DNA from 2 places in the Pseudomonas grandcourensis genome. Region 2 is predicted to be linked to the other one. Evidence: predicted binding sites of a transcription regulator. Region 2 holds the regulator's gene; the other holds the start of a gene.
What was found. The regulator sigma-54, encoded in region 2, starts transcription at its own class of promoters, with help from an activator protein. The targets are predictions, from matches to a motif close to ANTGGCATNNANNTTGCTNT.
Positions count from the first base shown of each region.

Region 1: flgB (flagellar basal body rod protein FlgB) is a predicted target of sigma-54. The motif match lies at 3,437-3,456, and genes of this name have one in related genera.

Region 1 is NZ_CP150919.1:5,310,749-5,318,282, forward strand. It holds gene AABM52_RS23735 (ribonucleoside-diphosphate reductase subunit alpha) at 1-192, shown strand, start outside; gene flgE (flagellar hook protein FlgE) at 430-1,770, opposite strand; gene flgD (flagellar hook assembly protein FlgD) at 1,802-2,524, opposite strand; gene flgC (flagellar basal body rod protein FlgC) at 2,540-2,983, opposite strand; gene flgB (flagellar basal body rod protein FlgB) at 2,987-3,394, opposite strand; gene cheR (protein-glutamate O-methyltransferase CheR) at 3,769-4,596, opposite strand; gene AABM52_RS23765 (chemotaxis protein CheV) at 4,642-5,574, opposite strand; gene flgA (flagellar basal body P-ring formation chaperone FlgA) at 5,658-6,416, shown strand; gene flgM (flagellar biosynthesis anti-sigma factor FlgM) at 6,585-6,911, shown strand; gene AABM52_RS23780 (flagellar protein FlgN) at 6,960-7,427, shown strand; gene AABM52_RS23785 (flagellar regulator YcgR PilZN domain-containing protein) at 7,520-7,534, shown strand, end outside.
Region 2 is NZ_CP150919.1:987,605-995,138, forward strand. It holds gene AABM52_RS04225 (class II fumarate hydratase) at 1-1,327, shown strand, start outside; gene AABM52_RS04230 (superoxide dismutase) at 1,371-1,982, shown strand; gene AABM52_RS04235 (ZIP family metal transporter) at 2,014-2,907, shown strand; gene AABM52_RS04240 (HPr family phosphocarrier protein) at 2,936-3,208, opposite strand; gene rapZ (RNase adapter RapZ) at 3,224-4,081, opposite strand; gene ptsN (PTS IIA-like nitrogen regulatory protein PtsN) at 4,084-4,548, opposite strand; gene raiA (ribosome-associated translation inhibitor RaiA) at 4,561-4,869, opposite strand; gene AABM52_RS04260 (RNA polymerase factor sigma-54) at 4,944-6,437, opposite strand; gene lptB (LPS export ABC transporter ATP-binding protein) at 6,683-7,408, opposite strand; gene lptA (lipopolysaccharide transport periplasmic protein LptA) at 7,408-7,534, opposite strand, start outside.

The DNA.
Region 1 (7,534 bases), 2.4 Mb from region 2:
AAAACCACTTACTACCTCCGTGCCCTGGCTGCGACCAGCACCGAGAAGTCGACCATCAACACCGGCAAGCTGAACGCTGTTTCCAGCGGCGGCAACCACGGTGACGACTCGGTCCTGGCAGCTCCTGCCGGCCCAGCTCCAGTGCCAAAGGCTTGCGCCATCGACGAGCCGGATTGCGAAGCTTGCCAATAAGCTGAGCCCGTGAGCGCCGCAAGGCGCTTACTCGAAACCCCCGATCAGCCTCTGGCGGATCGGGGGTTTTCTTTTGTCCATTTCAAATCAAGAGATCGCAGCCTCGTTTCACTCGACAGCTCCTACCAGGAATCGCATTCCAATGTAGGAGCTGTCGAGTGAAACGAGGCTGCGATCTTTTACATAGACAAAAAAAGCCCCTCTTTCGAGGGGCTCCTTGCACTGCACTTTCCAGCATCAAGTCATCTGAATGATGGTCTGCATGATGGTGCTCTGGGTGGAGATGGTCTTGGCGTTCGCCTGGTAGTTGCTCTGCGCCTTGATCAGGTCGACCAGTTCGTTGGTCAGGTTGACGTTGGACTCTTCCAGGGAGTTGGAAACGATCGAACCCAGGGTGCCCGTCTCCGGCGCATCGTAGCCCGGAATACCCGAGCTGTAGGTTTCCTTCCAGCTGGTGCCACCCACCGGCTGCAGACCTTGTTCGTTGGTGAAACTGGCCAACGAAATCTGGCCGATTGGCTTGGTCTGGTTGTTGCTGAAGTTGGCCAGCAGTACGCCGCTGCCGTCGATGGTCAGGTTGGTGATCTGGCCAGTGGCATAACCGTTCTGCGATGGAATCGAACGCGCGGTGTCGGCGTTGAACTGGGTGGTGCTGCCCATGGCGATGGTCAGGCCCGCCGGATCGGCCGCCGCGCCGTTGGCTGTCCAGACACCGTTGGTGACGGTGCCCGGCGTCCAGTTGCTGATTTTCAGGTCATTGCTGGTGGTCGATGTTGCCGGGGTCGTCGGCGGCGTTACTGGCGTACTGACCGAAAGCAGTTTGCCGGATGTATCAAATGTCATGGTCGAAGCGATTGGATCAACTGCACCCGTGCCGGTAGGCGAGGAACCGTCCGGGTTACGGCCATCGATCAGGGTGTAGGTATCCCAAGTGTTCGGCCCGGTCTTGACCATGTATTGATCCATGGTGTGCTGGTTACCCTGAGTGTCGAAAATCGGGGTACTGAACTGCTTGGTGAAAGTTGCCTGTTTGGTCGGATCGAATTTGTTGGTGGCGACTGACTGATCAATCACCACGGCCGTAGAGTTCAGGTTGATCGTCGACGAAACGGTGCTGGTGGATTTCGGCGCCAGATTGGAGGTGTCGATCCGCAGGTCGGTCAACACGCCGTTGAGGATCTTGCCATTGGAGTCCACGCCATAACCCTGCAGACGGGCCGTACCGTCGCTGTTCGTCACGTAGCCATCCTTGTCGGTCTTGAACGTACCGGCACGGGTGTAGGTCAGCGAACCGTTGTTGCTCAGGACGAAGAAGCCATTGCCCTGGATACCCATGTCGAGCACGTTGCCGGTGTTGCTCACGTCACCCTGGCCGAATTGCTGGGAAATGTTGGACAGGCGCACGCCGTTGCCGACGGTCTTGCTGCCGGTGCCAAGGCGAGTTGCCGAGTACACATCTTCGAATTCTGCACGGGACGACTTGAAACCGGTGGTCGCGACGTTGGCGATGTTGTTGCCGGTCACGTCCAGTTGTTTGTTGGATGCAAAGAGACCGCTAAGGCCGATATTAAAAGACATAATCCACTCCTTTGTGCCGGGTTAGTCGGCCTTACATGCCAATGGTTTGTACTTTGGACAGAGCGACAGTGCCCAGCCCGGCCAGATTGAGCATCAACTCACCGCCAGTCTGGCTGATCGTCACGCTGTTGACGGTCGCTGGCAGGTTGGTGATCAGCGCCACGGACTTCCCGTCGATCGTGCTGGTAGCGCCGAAGGTGTAAGTGCCTGCAGCTACCGTTTCGCCCGCGTCATTCTTGCCGTCCCAGATGAAACTGGCGTTGCCTGCTTTCTGAGCGCCCAGGTCGATGGTGCGTACGGTCTTGCCGCTCGCATCAGTGATCTTCAGGGTGGTGGCGGCCACCGACGATGGCACCACCACCGTACCGCTGAGGCTCTTCGACGTGTCGACCACAGCCTTGTCACCGGGTGCAATGACCGAACGCCCCACAAGCGACGAAGCCTGTAATGCCTGGGACGAGTTGTAGTTGCTGGCCAGCCCGCTCACGGTGTCGTTGAGCGAGGTGATGCCTTCCAGGCTGCTGAACTGCGCCAACTGGGCCACGAAAGCACCGTTGTCTTGCGGCTCCAGCGGGTTCTGGTTTTTCAGCTGGGTCACCAGCAACTGCAGGAATGCATCCTTGCCCAAGGCTTTGTTGCCCGTGGCGCTGCCGGTTGCCGACGCGAGGCCGTCAGTCGTGGAGGTGGTCTTGACCGAAGAATTGGCCAGGATATCCTTGAGGCTCAAACCACTGGTGGAATCGGTAACACTCATCTGAGTCGCCCCTTATCACTGACCGAGGGTCAGGACCTTCTGCATCATGGTTTTGGCGGTGTTCATCATTTCGGCGTTGGTCTGGAACGAACGGCTCGCGGAAATCATGTCGGCCATTTCCTCCACCACGTTGACGTTCGGGTAGTAGACGTAACCCTTGGCATCGGCCGCCGGATGGTTCGGCTCGTAGCGCGCTTCAAGATTGCTCTGGTCTTCGACCACACCCAGCACCTGAACACCCTGACCGGCGGCGTCCTGGCTCTGGAACAGCGAATCGCTGCCGCCGCTCTGCCCGCCCTGGAACATGGTGGCGAATACCGGGTGGCGCGCACGGTAGGTCTGGTCGATGCTCGACGAGACTGTCTCGGCGTTGGCGATGTTCGAAGCGACGGTGTTCAAACGCGTGGTCTGCGCACTCATGCCGCTACCGGCAATGTTGAAAACACTGGATAGAGACATGGCTTACTCTCCGCGCAGGGCTGACACCAGCCCTTTGAATTTGCTGTTGAGCAGGGTGAAGCTGGCCTGGAAGCCGATCGCGTTTTCCGCGTAGTTCGACTGCTCCAGCTGAGCATCCACCGTGTTCTGGTCGATCGACGGTTGCATCGGCGTGCGATACAGCAACGATTCGTCGCCATTGCCCAGGCCTTCAGCCTCGATATGACGGCTGTTGGTCATGTTCAAGGCGAAGGTGCCGCTTTTGGTTTTCTCGTTCTGCTCGGCGAGCACTTTCGAGAAGTCCAGGTCCCGAGCCTTGTAGTTCGGGGTATCGGCGTTGGCGATGTTGTTGGCCAGGACTTCGGCACGCTGGGCGCGGAAGCCCAGGGCTTGTTCGTGGATACCGAGCGCTTTATCGAAGCTGATGCTCATGTCGGGAAACCTTCGGGTGACCTGATTTTTCGTAGGATCAACTTAGCAAGCCCCATGCCAATTCAAAAAGCCCCGAAAACCGGGGCTTTGCCGGCCATGGCAACGCGGCAATGCCAGAAAAGCGGCAACGGTTTTCCGCCGGATGCCGCTTTTCTGCCGCTTGGGTCCCATCTCACCAACACCACCGAACAACTGTTGTAGGAGTGAGCCTGCTCGCGATGACGGTGTATCAGTCACCGGATATGTCGAATGTGAAACCGCTATCGCGAGCAGGCTCACTCCTACAGGGGATTTGTGGTGTGCAGGAGGGATAATTCAGGCATAAAAAAACGGGAGCCCCTGAGGACTCCCGTTTTTTGACAACACCAGAAAAATCACTTCGCCTGGTAAATGATCCCCGGGCTGCACTGAACCATCTGATAATGATCCGGCAAACCGTTCAGCGCTTCGGAAGCACCGAGGAACAGGTAACCACCCGGCTTCAACGTGCTGTGGATGCGCAACAGGATGTCCTTCTTCACCTCGGCGGAGAAGTAGATCAATACGTTGCGGCAAAACACGATATCGAACTTGCCGAGGCTCGCGTAGCTGTCCAGCAGGTTGAACGAACGGAATTCCACACGGCTCTTGATCGGCGCCTTGATCGCCCAGCGCCCCGGCCCTTTCGGATCGAAATAACGCTGCAGGCGCTCGGGCGACAGACCGCGGCCGATGGCCAGGCTGTCGTACTCGCCGGTCTTGCAGTTGTTCAGCATGGTGCCGGACAGGTCGGTGGCAACAATCTGCACCCCCATCCGTAACTGGCCCAGGTTCACCCGCTCGAACTCGTCGATGGACATCGACAGCGAATACGGTTCCTGGCCCGACGAGCACGCTGCCGACCAGATGCGCAGGCGCTGGCCGGGACTGGCCTTGATCGCTTCGGGCAGTACCTTGTTCTTCAAGACTTCAAACGGGTAGGTGTCACGAAACCACAAGGTTTCGTTGGTGGTCATGGCATCGACCACCTGCTCGCGCAACCCGCTGCGCGGCTGGGTCTGCATGCGCTGAACCAGTTCCCCCAAAGACTTGATGCCTTGCTGTTCCATCAGTTTGTTGAGACGGCTGGAGACCAGGTACTGCTTGTTTTCACCGAGCAAAATGCCACAGGCTTTTTCCAGGAATACCCGGAACTGTTCGAAATCCAAATTACCCGTAGACAATGATGCCGCCTCTTAAATCGTGTTGACTGCCAGGGGCACGGGCCCCTAGCTGATATCTGCTGCTTTGATCCGGTCGACTACCCGGGATGCCAGGTCATCAGGACGGAACTTGGCAAGGAAGTCATCGGCACCGACCTTCTTGACCATCGCCTGATTGAATACCCCCGACAACGAAGTATGCAGGATGATATGAAGCTTTTGCATGCGCGGGTCGTTGCGGATTTCCGCCGTCAGGGTGTACCCGTCCATCTCCGGCATCTCGATGTCGGAGATCATCATCAGGAACTCTTCTTCCGGCTTCTTGCCCTCGTCGACCAGCTTGCGCAAGTAGTCCAGCGCTTGCCGGCCGTCGTTCAACGCCACCACTTCGACGCCGACCGTTTGCAGGCAACGCGTGACCTGCTTGCGCGCCACCGATGAGTCGTCGACCGTCAGCACGCGCAACGAAAGCGCCTTGTGCTGGGTTTCGACATCCACCACACCGACGGAAATCGCTTCCGGCGTCGGCGCCACTTCCGCCAACACCTTCTCGACGTCGATGATTTCGACCAACTGATTGTCGACCCGCGTCACCGCCGTCAGGTAGTGATCGCGTCCGGTGCCCTTGGGCGGTGGATGGATCTCCTCCCAGTTCATGTTGACGATGCGCTCCACCGAGCGCACCAGGAAACCCTGGGTCTTGGTGTTGTACTCCGTGATGATCACGAAGGGGTTGTTCTTGTCCTTCAACGCGCCGGAGCCGGTCGCCATCGCCAGATCAAGGATCGGAATGGTCGCCCCCCGGATGTTCGCCACGCCGCACACGACAGGACTGGATTTGGGCATCAGCGTCAGTTTGGGGCATTGCAGCACCTCCCGAACCTTGAATACGTTGATCCCGTACAGCTGCTGGCCGTCGAGACGGAACAACAACAGCTCAAGGCGATTCTGCCCCACCAGTTGCGTGCGCTGGTTTACCGAATCCATTACACCAGCCATGCCCAGACTCCTACGCCAACGCCAAGTGTTGTTGCGACGCGCCTTCATCACTAAACGGCACGGCGCTTGCTTTTTTAATCGTTATGAACACAGAACCGACATTTTTTCGACGCCTGACCACCCCCTACCGCAAGTTGCTCGGCGTGCTGGCGGCTGTTTGCCTGCTCAACACTGGCAGCCCTGCCCTTGCTGACGCGGTTACCTTGCCTGACATGCTTATCGGCGTCACTCAGGGCTTTCTTGAATTCACCGTAGAAGACTATCTGGCTACCAGTCAAACGGAAGGTCGCTACGAGATCCAGGTCAACCCGCTCGATCCGCGCATGCACATGCCCATGTGCGACAAGGAATTGACAGCAACGCTCGAGAGTCCCAAGCCGCTGGGACGGGTCACGGTCAAGGTTCGCTGCGAGGGCGCGTCCCCCTGGACGGTGTTCGTACCCGCTCAAGTCCGCCTGTTTCGCGATGTCGTGACCAGCGCCCGGCCACTGCGCCGCGCCGCCATTGTCGAGCCTGAGGATGTGGTCCTGCGCGAGCGCGATATCAGCCTCATCAGCCAGGGTTACCTGACCTCCCTGGATCAGGCGATCGGGCAGCGACTGACCCGACCAATGGTCGCCGACCAGGTGATTACCCTGGTGCATATCGAACAGGCCGAGGTCATCCGCAAGGGCGATCAGGTGGTGATCACCGCCCGTAGCGGTACCCTCAGCGTGCGCATGCCGGGCGAAGCACTGTCAAACGGCAGCCTGAGCGAACAGATCCGGGTGAAAAACCTCAATTCCCAACGAGTCATCAAGGCGCAGGTCATGGCGCCGGGGCAGGTGGAAGTGTCCATGTAAGGCGCTCTGTTCATCTGAATGTGGCGCTTGCCGCGGCGGTTCCCTAGACTGTGTTCCATGCACGGCAAGCGCTGGCGCGCGCAAGGTTCATTGATAAATGAGCCTAAAGTTTTCCAGGGAATGGCCGAAACCATGGCAAGCGTCCAAATTCCCAGAGGTTTTTTTATCATGGTCATCGATTTCAGCCGTTTGAACAGCTCCTCGTCCCTTACGGGCAGTACACGTACCAGCGCCAGCAAGGAAAGTGCCGAGGCCGGCAAATCCGCGCCGCTGGAGTCCGCGGCCGAACAGGCCGGTACCGTCAAAAGCGGGGAATCGGTACATCTCAGCAATGAGGCTCAACAGTTGCAGAAGGTCACTGACAAGCTGCGCGATCAGCCTGCCGTCGACAACGCCCGCGTGGCCGAGTTGAAAGCAGCGATTGCCGATGGCAGCTATAAAGTCGACAGCAACCGCGTAGCCAGCAAACTGCTCAACTTCGAAGCCCAGCGCTAGGCCACCGCCGGCGCCAGGCTTTTGGACGCTTAAAACCCAAGGCCAGCCATGCACGACACTAATTTACTGCAACTGATCACCGACGACTTTGCTCCAGCGCAACACCTGCTGGAATTACTGCAGACCGAATCCCTCGCATTGCATGGCCGCGACATGCCATTGCTCGAGAACATCCTGGCGCAGAAACAGGCATTGATCGTTTTGCTCGAACAGCATGGCCGCAAGCGCAGTGAAATCCTCGCCAGCCTGAACCTGCCAACCAACCGTGGCGGTCTGGAACAATTGGCCGACCAGTCGAGCATTGGCGAGCAGTTGCTGGCACAAAGTGACGTGCTGACCGATCTCCTGGCCCAGTGCCAGGCCATCAATGCCAACAATGGCCAGTCGATCCTCATTCAGCAGGCAGCGACGGCCACCCAGCTGAAAATCCTCACCGGCGGTGAAACCCCGGCGCTTTACGATGCCAGCGGAACATTCTCCAAGCTTGCCAAGCCGCGCCAGCTCAGTCAGGCATAAGCCGGTCAATGCCCCCGCTCTATCAAGACGCGCAACATACTGGCAAACTGATAGCCTGCCGTAGTCAAATTTTGTCTGGAGATTGATTAACCGTGTCCAATGCCTTA
Region 2 (7,534 bases):
GGAAGACGCCCTCTACGGCGCACAGACCCAGCGTGCAGTGGATAACTTCCCGATCAGCGGTAAACCGATGCCGGTTCAGTTCATCCGCGCGCTGATCCTGGCCAAGGCAGCGGCCGCCCGCGCCAACGTCGAGCTCAAGCAGATCAGCGAAGCTCAGGGCAAAGCTATCGTCGACGCGGCCCAAGGCTTGCTCGAAGGCGATTTCATGCAGCATTTCCCGGTGGATATCTTTCAGACCGGTTCCGGTACCAGCTCCAACATGAACGCCAACGAAGTGATTGCCACGCTGGCCAGCCGCTTGCTCGGCGAGGTGGTGAACCCCAACGATCACGTCAACTGCGGGCAGAGCAGCAACGACATCATCCCGACCACCATTCACGTCAGCGCAGCACTGGCGCTCCATGAACAACTGCTGCCGGCACTGAAGCATCTGGTGCAGGTCATCGAGCGCAAGGCCGAGCAGGTCCATCATCACGTCAAGACCGGGCGCACGCACCTGATGGACGCCATGCCGGTGCGCATGAGCCAGGTGCTCAACGGTTGGGCGCAGCAACTCAAGGCCAATATCGGCCATTTGCAAAACTTGCAGCCAAGCCTGCGATCCCTGGCCCAGGGCGGTACGGCGGTGGGCACGGGTGTCAACGCCCACCCCGAGTTCGCGGCGCGTTTCAGCCGGCAGCTCAGCAAACTGACCCGGATTGAGTTCCAGCCAGGCAAGGACCTGTTCGCGCTGATCGGCTCCCAGGACACTGCCGTTGCAGTCTCCGGACAGCTAAAGGCCACCGCCGTGTCGCTGATGAAAATCGCCAACGACCTGCGCTGGATGAACTCCGGCCCGCTGGCCGGTCTTGGCGAGATCGAACTGGAAGCCTTGCAGCCGGGTTCTTCGATCATGCCGGGCAAGGTCAATCCGGTCATTCCCGAGGCCACGGCGATGGTCGCGGCTCAGGTCATCGGCAACGACAGCGTGATCACCATCGCCGGTCAGTCGGGCAACTTTGAACTGAACGTGATGCTGCCGATCATCGCCCAGAACCTGCTGAGCAGCATCGAGTTGCTGGCCAATTCCAGCCGTCTGCTGGCAGACAAGGCCATCGCCAGCTTCAAGGTCAACGAAGGCCGGATCAAGGAAGCGCTGTCACGCAATCCGATTCTGGTCACCGCGCTCAACCCGATCATCGGTTACCAGAAAGCTGCCGAGATTGCCAAAAAGGCCTATCAGCAAGGCCTGCCAGTGATTGACGTCGCGTTGGAACACACCGACCTGTCGCGCAGCCAGCTGGAAGAATTGCTCAACCCGGAAAAACTCACTGCGGGCGGCGTGTAAGCCCCGTTACCGCTTTGGAGGCGCACCATGGAGTCCATTGAACATGGCTTTTACCTTGCCTGCCTTGCCGTACGCCTACGACGCCCTGGAACCGCACATCGATGCGCAGACCATGGAGATCCACTACACCCGGCATCACCAGACTTACATCAACAACCTCAACGCGGCCGTTGAGGGCACTGAGTATGCCGACTGGCCCGTGGAGAAGCTGGTGTCTGCAGTACAGCAACTGCCGGAAAAACTGCGGGCGGCGGTGATCAACCAGGGGGGCGGCCACGCCAACCATTCGTTGTTCTGGGAAGTCATGGCGCCCGGTGGTGGTGGCGAGCCCGACGGCGCGCTGGCCAAGGCTATTAAGGAGCAATTGGGCGGTCTCGACAGCTTCAAGGAGGCCTTTACCAAGGCCGCGCTTACCCGTTTCGGCAGTGGCTGGGCCTGGCTGAGCGTGACCCCGCAACAGGCTCTGGTGGTGGAAAGTAGCGGTAACCAGGACAGCCCGTTGATGAACGGGAATACGCCGATTTTGGGCCTCGACGTCTGGGAGCACGCCTATTACCTGCGTTATCAGAACCGCCGTCCGGAATACATCAGCGCGTTCTACAACGTGATCAATTGGCCGCAAGTCGCTGCGCGCTATCAGGTCGCACTGGTTTAAGTCCTCCATAAAAACAATCCAAGGCTGGGCTATGGGCACTGAAACACTGGCGATCGGAAGTGGACGGATGTTTCGTTACGCGTTTGGATCGCTGTTACTGCTGGCGGGGATGAGCCTATTGGTTGCCCACGGACTGGCATGGCTCGACCTTGAGCCGAAGTTGCTACGTGCACTGCAGGGTGGTGCGATCTGCGCCTTGGCTACTGCGCTGGGCGCGGTGCCGGTGTTGGTGATTCGGCGGATGCCGCAGGTGCTCAGCGACACTTTGCTTGGCTTTGGCGCTGGCGTGATGCTCGCGGCGACGGCATTTTCGCTGATCGTCCCGGGCATCTCTGCCGCCGAAGGGCTTGGCCTGTCACCCTGGGCGTCCAGCGGGCTGATCAGCTTCGGCATTCTGCTCGGCGCGTTCGGGTTGTTCCTGGTGGATCGGAAGGTCTCTGGCGTCAGCCCGGACATGCTGGTCGGCACGTTGGAGCGACCGGTCATTCCTCCGCGGATCTGGTTGTTCGTGTTTGCGATCATTGCCCACAACATTCCCGAAGGCATGGCGGTGGGTGTTTCGGCCGGTGGTGGTATGCCTGACGCCGACAGCCTCGCCATGGGCATTGCCTTGCAGGATGTGCCGGAAGGGTTGGTCATCGCTTTGGTACTGGCCGGGGCAGGGATGTCCAGGATCAAGGCGTTCCTGATCGGTGCCGCATCAGGCTTGGTAGAACCGGTGTTCGCACTGCTATGCGCGTGGCTGGTGAGTCTGGCTGAACTGCTGCTGCCCTTGGGATTGGCGCTGGCGGCGGGGGCGATGTTGCTGGTGGTGACCCATGAGGTCATTCCCGAGTCACGCCGCAATGGTCACGACAAGCTTGCCAGCCTGGGGCTGCTGATGGGGTTTTGTTTGATGATGGTGATGGATACAGCCCTCGCTTGATTTGTGGCGAGGGGCTTTTTGGTTTGTATTACTCGCCTTCGTCGAAGAAGTTGTTGATCAACGCTACCAGCGCATCCAGCGCTTCCTGTTCCTGCTCGCCTTCGGTGCTCAAGTGGATCGTGGTGCCTTTGCCGGCGGCCAGCATCATCATCGCCATGATGCTTTTGCCATCGACCATGGACTCTGGTGTACGACCGGCCCGGATCTGGCACGGGAACTGACCCGCGACCCCAACGAATTTTGCAGAAGCGCGAGCGTGCAGGCCCAGTTTATTGATGATTTCGATTTCCAGAGCAGGCATCGCGATGTGAATCCTTTAGCTGAGGTCGCGGTGGCGGACCTGGACGTTCTTCAGGGATTGTTGCAGCGTCTGCCCCAGACGCTCGGTCAGGTAGACGGAGCGGTGATGTCCACCAGTGCAGCCTATGGCAATGGTGACGTAGGCGCGGTTGCTGGCGGCAAAACGAGGCAGCCACTTTAGCAGGTATGTGGAAATGTCCTGGAACATCTCTTCGACATCCGGCTGTGCCGCCAGGTATTCGGCAACCGGTTGGTCGAGCCCGGACTGCTCGCGCAATTCCGGTTTCCAGTAAGGGTTGGGCAGGCAGCGCACATCGAACACCAGGTCGGCGTCCACCGGCATGCCGCGCTTGAAGCCAAAAGACTCCACCAGGAACGCAGTCCCAGGCTCGGGCTGATTCAACAGACGCAGTTTGATGGCGTCGCGCAGTTGGTACAGGTTCAGGTTGGTGGTGTTGATCTTGAGATCGGCAAGGTCGGCAATCGGCCCGAGCAGGACGCTCTCAACGTTGATGGCTTCGGCCAGCGAGCGGTTGGCGTTGCTCAGGGGGTGACGTCGGCGGGTTTCCGAGAAACGCTTGAGCAGGGTTTCTTCGTCGGCGTCCAGGTACAGCACGTCGCACTGGATGTGGCGCGCACGGACTTCTTCGAGCAGGTCGGGGAAGCGTGACAGGTGGCTGGGCAGGTTGCGCGCATCAATGGAAACGGCGACCAGCGGTTGCAACATCTCGGTATGAACCAGGGCGCGTTCGGCCAGCTCCGGCAGCAGGCCGGCAGGCAGATTGTCGATGCAGTAGTAGCCGTTGTCCTCAAGAACGTTGAGGGCGGTACTTTTACCTGAGCCGGAACGGCCACTGACGATGATCAAGCGCATGATTACTGACCGTTTTGCTCGTCCAGGACAACCTGATACAGGGCTTCGTTGCTTGCAGCACTACGCAGCTTTTCGCGCACTTCCTTGCGGTCGAGCATGCTGGCGATCTGTCGCAGCAGCTCAAGGTGCGCATCGGTGGCGGCTTCCGGGACCAGCAGCACGAACAGCAGGTCAACCGGCGCGCCATCGATGGCGTCGAAATCGATAGGGGCGTCCAGGTGCATCAATGCACTGATGGGCGAAACACAGCCCTTGAGGCGGCAATGTGGAATGGCGATGCCATTGCCAAACCCGGTGGAGCCGAGTTTTTCACGGGCAATCAGTGCCTCGAAGACATCTTGCATCTCCAGGGCCGGCACTTCGCGGGCGATCAGATTGGCAATTTGTTCGAGGGCTTTCTTTTTACTGCCTCCCGGCACGTTCACCAGGGAACGGCCGGGGGTCAGGATACTTTCAAGTCGGATCATGGGTAGGGAGTGTTAACGACCGGTTGCGCCCTGAAGGAGGCTCTGGGTCTTTTCCTTATGCTTTTTGAGTTGTTTATCCAGCTTGTCGGTGAGTGCGTCGATCGCGGCATACATATCGGTATGTTCCGCGTTGGCGACCACTTCATTCCCGGGAATATGTAGCGTGGCTTCGATTTTCTGCTTCAGTTTTTCGACGGTCATCGTGACCTGCACATTAGTGATCTTGTCGAAATGTCGCTCCAATCGCTCGAGTTTTTCGCCGATGTAGGTGCGAAGAGGTTCGGTCACTTCCAGTTGGTGTCCACTGATGTTGACTTGCATACAGCTTCTCCTTCGTTGCCAGTGCATAAAGCGGTAGATCAGATGATCTACCACTGGAACGCTGTGGCGTGGCCCTACATCAACCGCTTGCGTTCGCTCGAAGGCGCGATCCCGAGGGATTCGCGGTACTTGGCGACGGTGCGGCGAGCCACCTGAATGCCTTGTGCCTCCAGTAAACCAGCGATCTTGCTGTCACTCAACGGCTTTTTCTGATTTTCCGCTGCAACCAGTTTTTTGATGATCGCCCGGATCGCCGTGGACGAGCATTCGCCGCCTTCGGAGGTGCTTACGTGACTGGAAAAAAAGTACTTCAGTTCATAAATGCCCCGGGGGGTGTGCATGAACTTCTGGGTGGTCACCCGTGAAATCGTCGACTCATGCATGCCCACCGCTTCGGCGATGTCATGCAGGACCAGCGGCTTCATAGCTTCGTCGCCGTACTCCAGAAAGCCGCGCTGATGCTCGACGATCTGGGTGGCAACCTTCATCAGGGTTTCATTGCGGCTTTGCAGGCTCTTGATGAACCAGCGGGCCTCCTGCAACTGATTGCGCATGAAGGTATTGTCGGCGCTGGTGTCGGCGCGGCGCACGAAACCAGCGTACTGGGCGTTGACCCGCAGCCGTGGCACTGACTCCTGATTGAGCTCCACCAGCCAGCGCTCGTTGTCCTTGCGCACGATGACGTCAGGAACGACGTACTCGGCTTCGGTGGACTCGATCTGCGAGCCCGGACGAGGGTTGAGGCTCTGGACCAGCTCGATGACCTGGCGCAGTTCGTCTTCCTTGAGCTTCATGCGACGCATCAACTGGCTGTAGTCGCGGCTGCCAAGCAGGTCGATGTAATCGGTGACCAGGCGCTTGGCCTCGGCCAGCCAAGGGGTCTTGGCAGGCAGCTGGCGCAATTGCAGCAGCAGGCATTCGCCCAGGTTGCGGGCGCCGATGCCGGCGGGCTCGAATTGCTGGATGCGGTGCAGGACGGCTTCGATTTCGTCCAGTTCGATGTCCAGTTCCGGGTCGAAGGCTTCGAGGATTTCCTCGAGGGTTTCGTCCAGGTAGCCCTGATTGTTGATGCAGTCGATCAGGGTCACGGCGATCAGGCGATCGGTGTCGGACATCGGGGCCAGGTTCAGTTGCCACAGCAAGTGGCTCTGCAGGCTTTCGCCGGCCGAGGTGCGGGTGGTGAAGTCCCACTCGTCATCGTCGTTGCTTGGCAGGCTGCTGGCGCTGGTCTGGTATACGTCTTCCCAGGCAGTATCGACGGGAAGTTCGTTGGGAATGCGTTCGTTCCAGTCGCCTTCCTCAAGGTTATCAACCGTAGGGGCGCTTTCCTGGTAGGAGGGCTCCTGGATGTCAGTGTTGGGCTTTTGTTCGGCGTTGTCGGCCAAGGGGTCGGAATTGTCGAAGTCGTCGCCTTCTTCCTGGCGTTCGAGCATCGGATTGGACTCCAGGGCCTCCTGGATTTCCTGTTGCAGGTCCAGGGTCGACAATTGGAGCAGGCGGATGGCCTGTTGCAGCTGCGGTGTCATCGTCAGCTGCTGGCCCATTCTCAAGACTAGCGATGGTTTCATGGCAGGGGCTTAACACCTTATTCGCCGGCGCACATGCGCCATCCACTACAGGGCGCCGGGGCGCCAAACTTAAGCAAATTATATGCCTGAAACTAAAGGGTTTGCCTAGAGCGCTGTAACAATAAAAACTATAAAGCTGTGTTGCTGCGCTGCCCTTGTTGAGGGCTGACCACGCTTGTCGGCACGAGGCGCTGGTGAGTGGGCCGGTCAGGTGCCCGGGCAACTGCCTGGGCACGGCTCAGCGCTTACAGGCGGAACTCATGGCCCAGGTACACTTCCTTGACCAGGTCGTTGGCCAGGATGGTCTCTGCGTCGCCTTCGGCGATCAGTTGGCCGTCATTGACGATATAGGCGGTTTCACAGATATCCAGGGTTTCACGAACGTTGTGGTCCGTGATCAGCACGCCAATGCCTTTGGCCTTGAGGTGGTGAATGATCTGCTTGATGTCGCCGACCGAAATCGGGTCCACGCCGGCGAAGGGTTCGTCGAGGAGGATGAATTTCGGGTTGGTGGCCAGGGCGCGGGCGATTTCCACGCGGCGGCGCTCACCACCGGACAGGCTCATGCCCAGGTTGTCGCGGATGTGGCTGATGTGGAACTCCTGCAGCAGGCTTTCCAGCTCCTTGCGACGGCCGGCCTTGTCGAGTTCCTTGCGGGTCTCGAGGATGGCCATGATGTTGTCGGCCACCGACAGTTTGCGGAAGATCGATGCTTCTTGCGGCAGGTAGCCGATACCGGCCTTTGCGCGGCCGTGCATCGGCTGGTGGCTGACGTCCAGATCATCGATCAGGACGCGGCCCTGGTCGGCCTGCACCAGGCCGACGATCATGTAGAAGCAGGTGGTCTTGCCGGCGCCGTTCGGGCCAAGCAGGCCGACGATCTGGCCGCTGTCGATGGACAGGCTGACGTCACGCACGACCTGGCGGCTCTTGTAGCTCTTGGCCAGATGCTGAGCTTTCAGAGTTGCCATTACTGGGCCTTTTTCTCGTCGGTTTTCTTCTTCGGCTGGATCACCATGTCGATACGCGGGCGCGACTCGGTGACCTTGCTGCCTGTGGCGCGACCGGCGCTGGCGAGTTTCTTGTCCGTGTCGTAG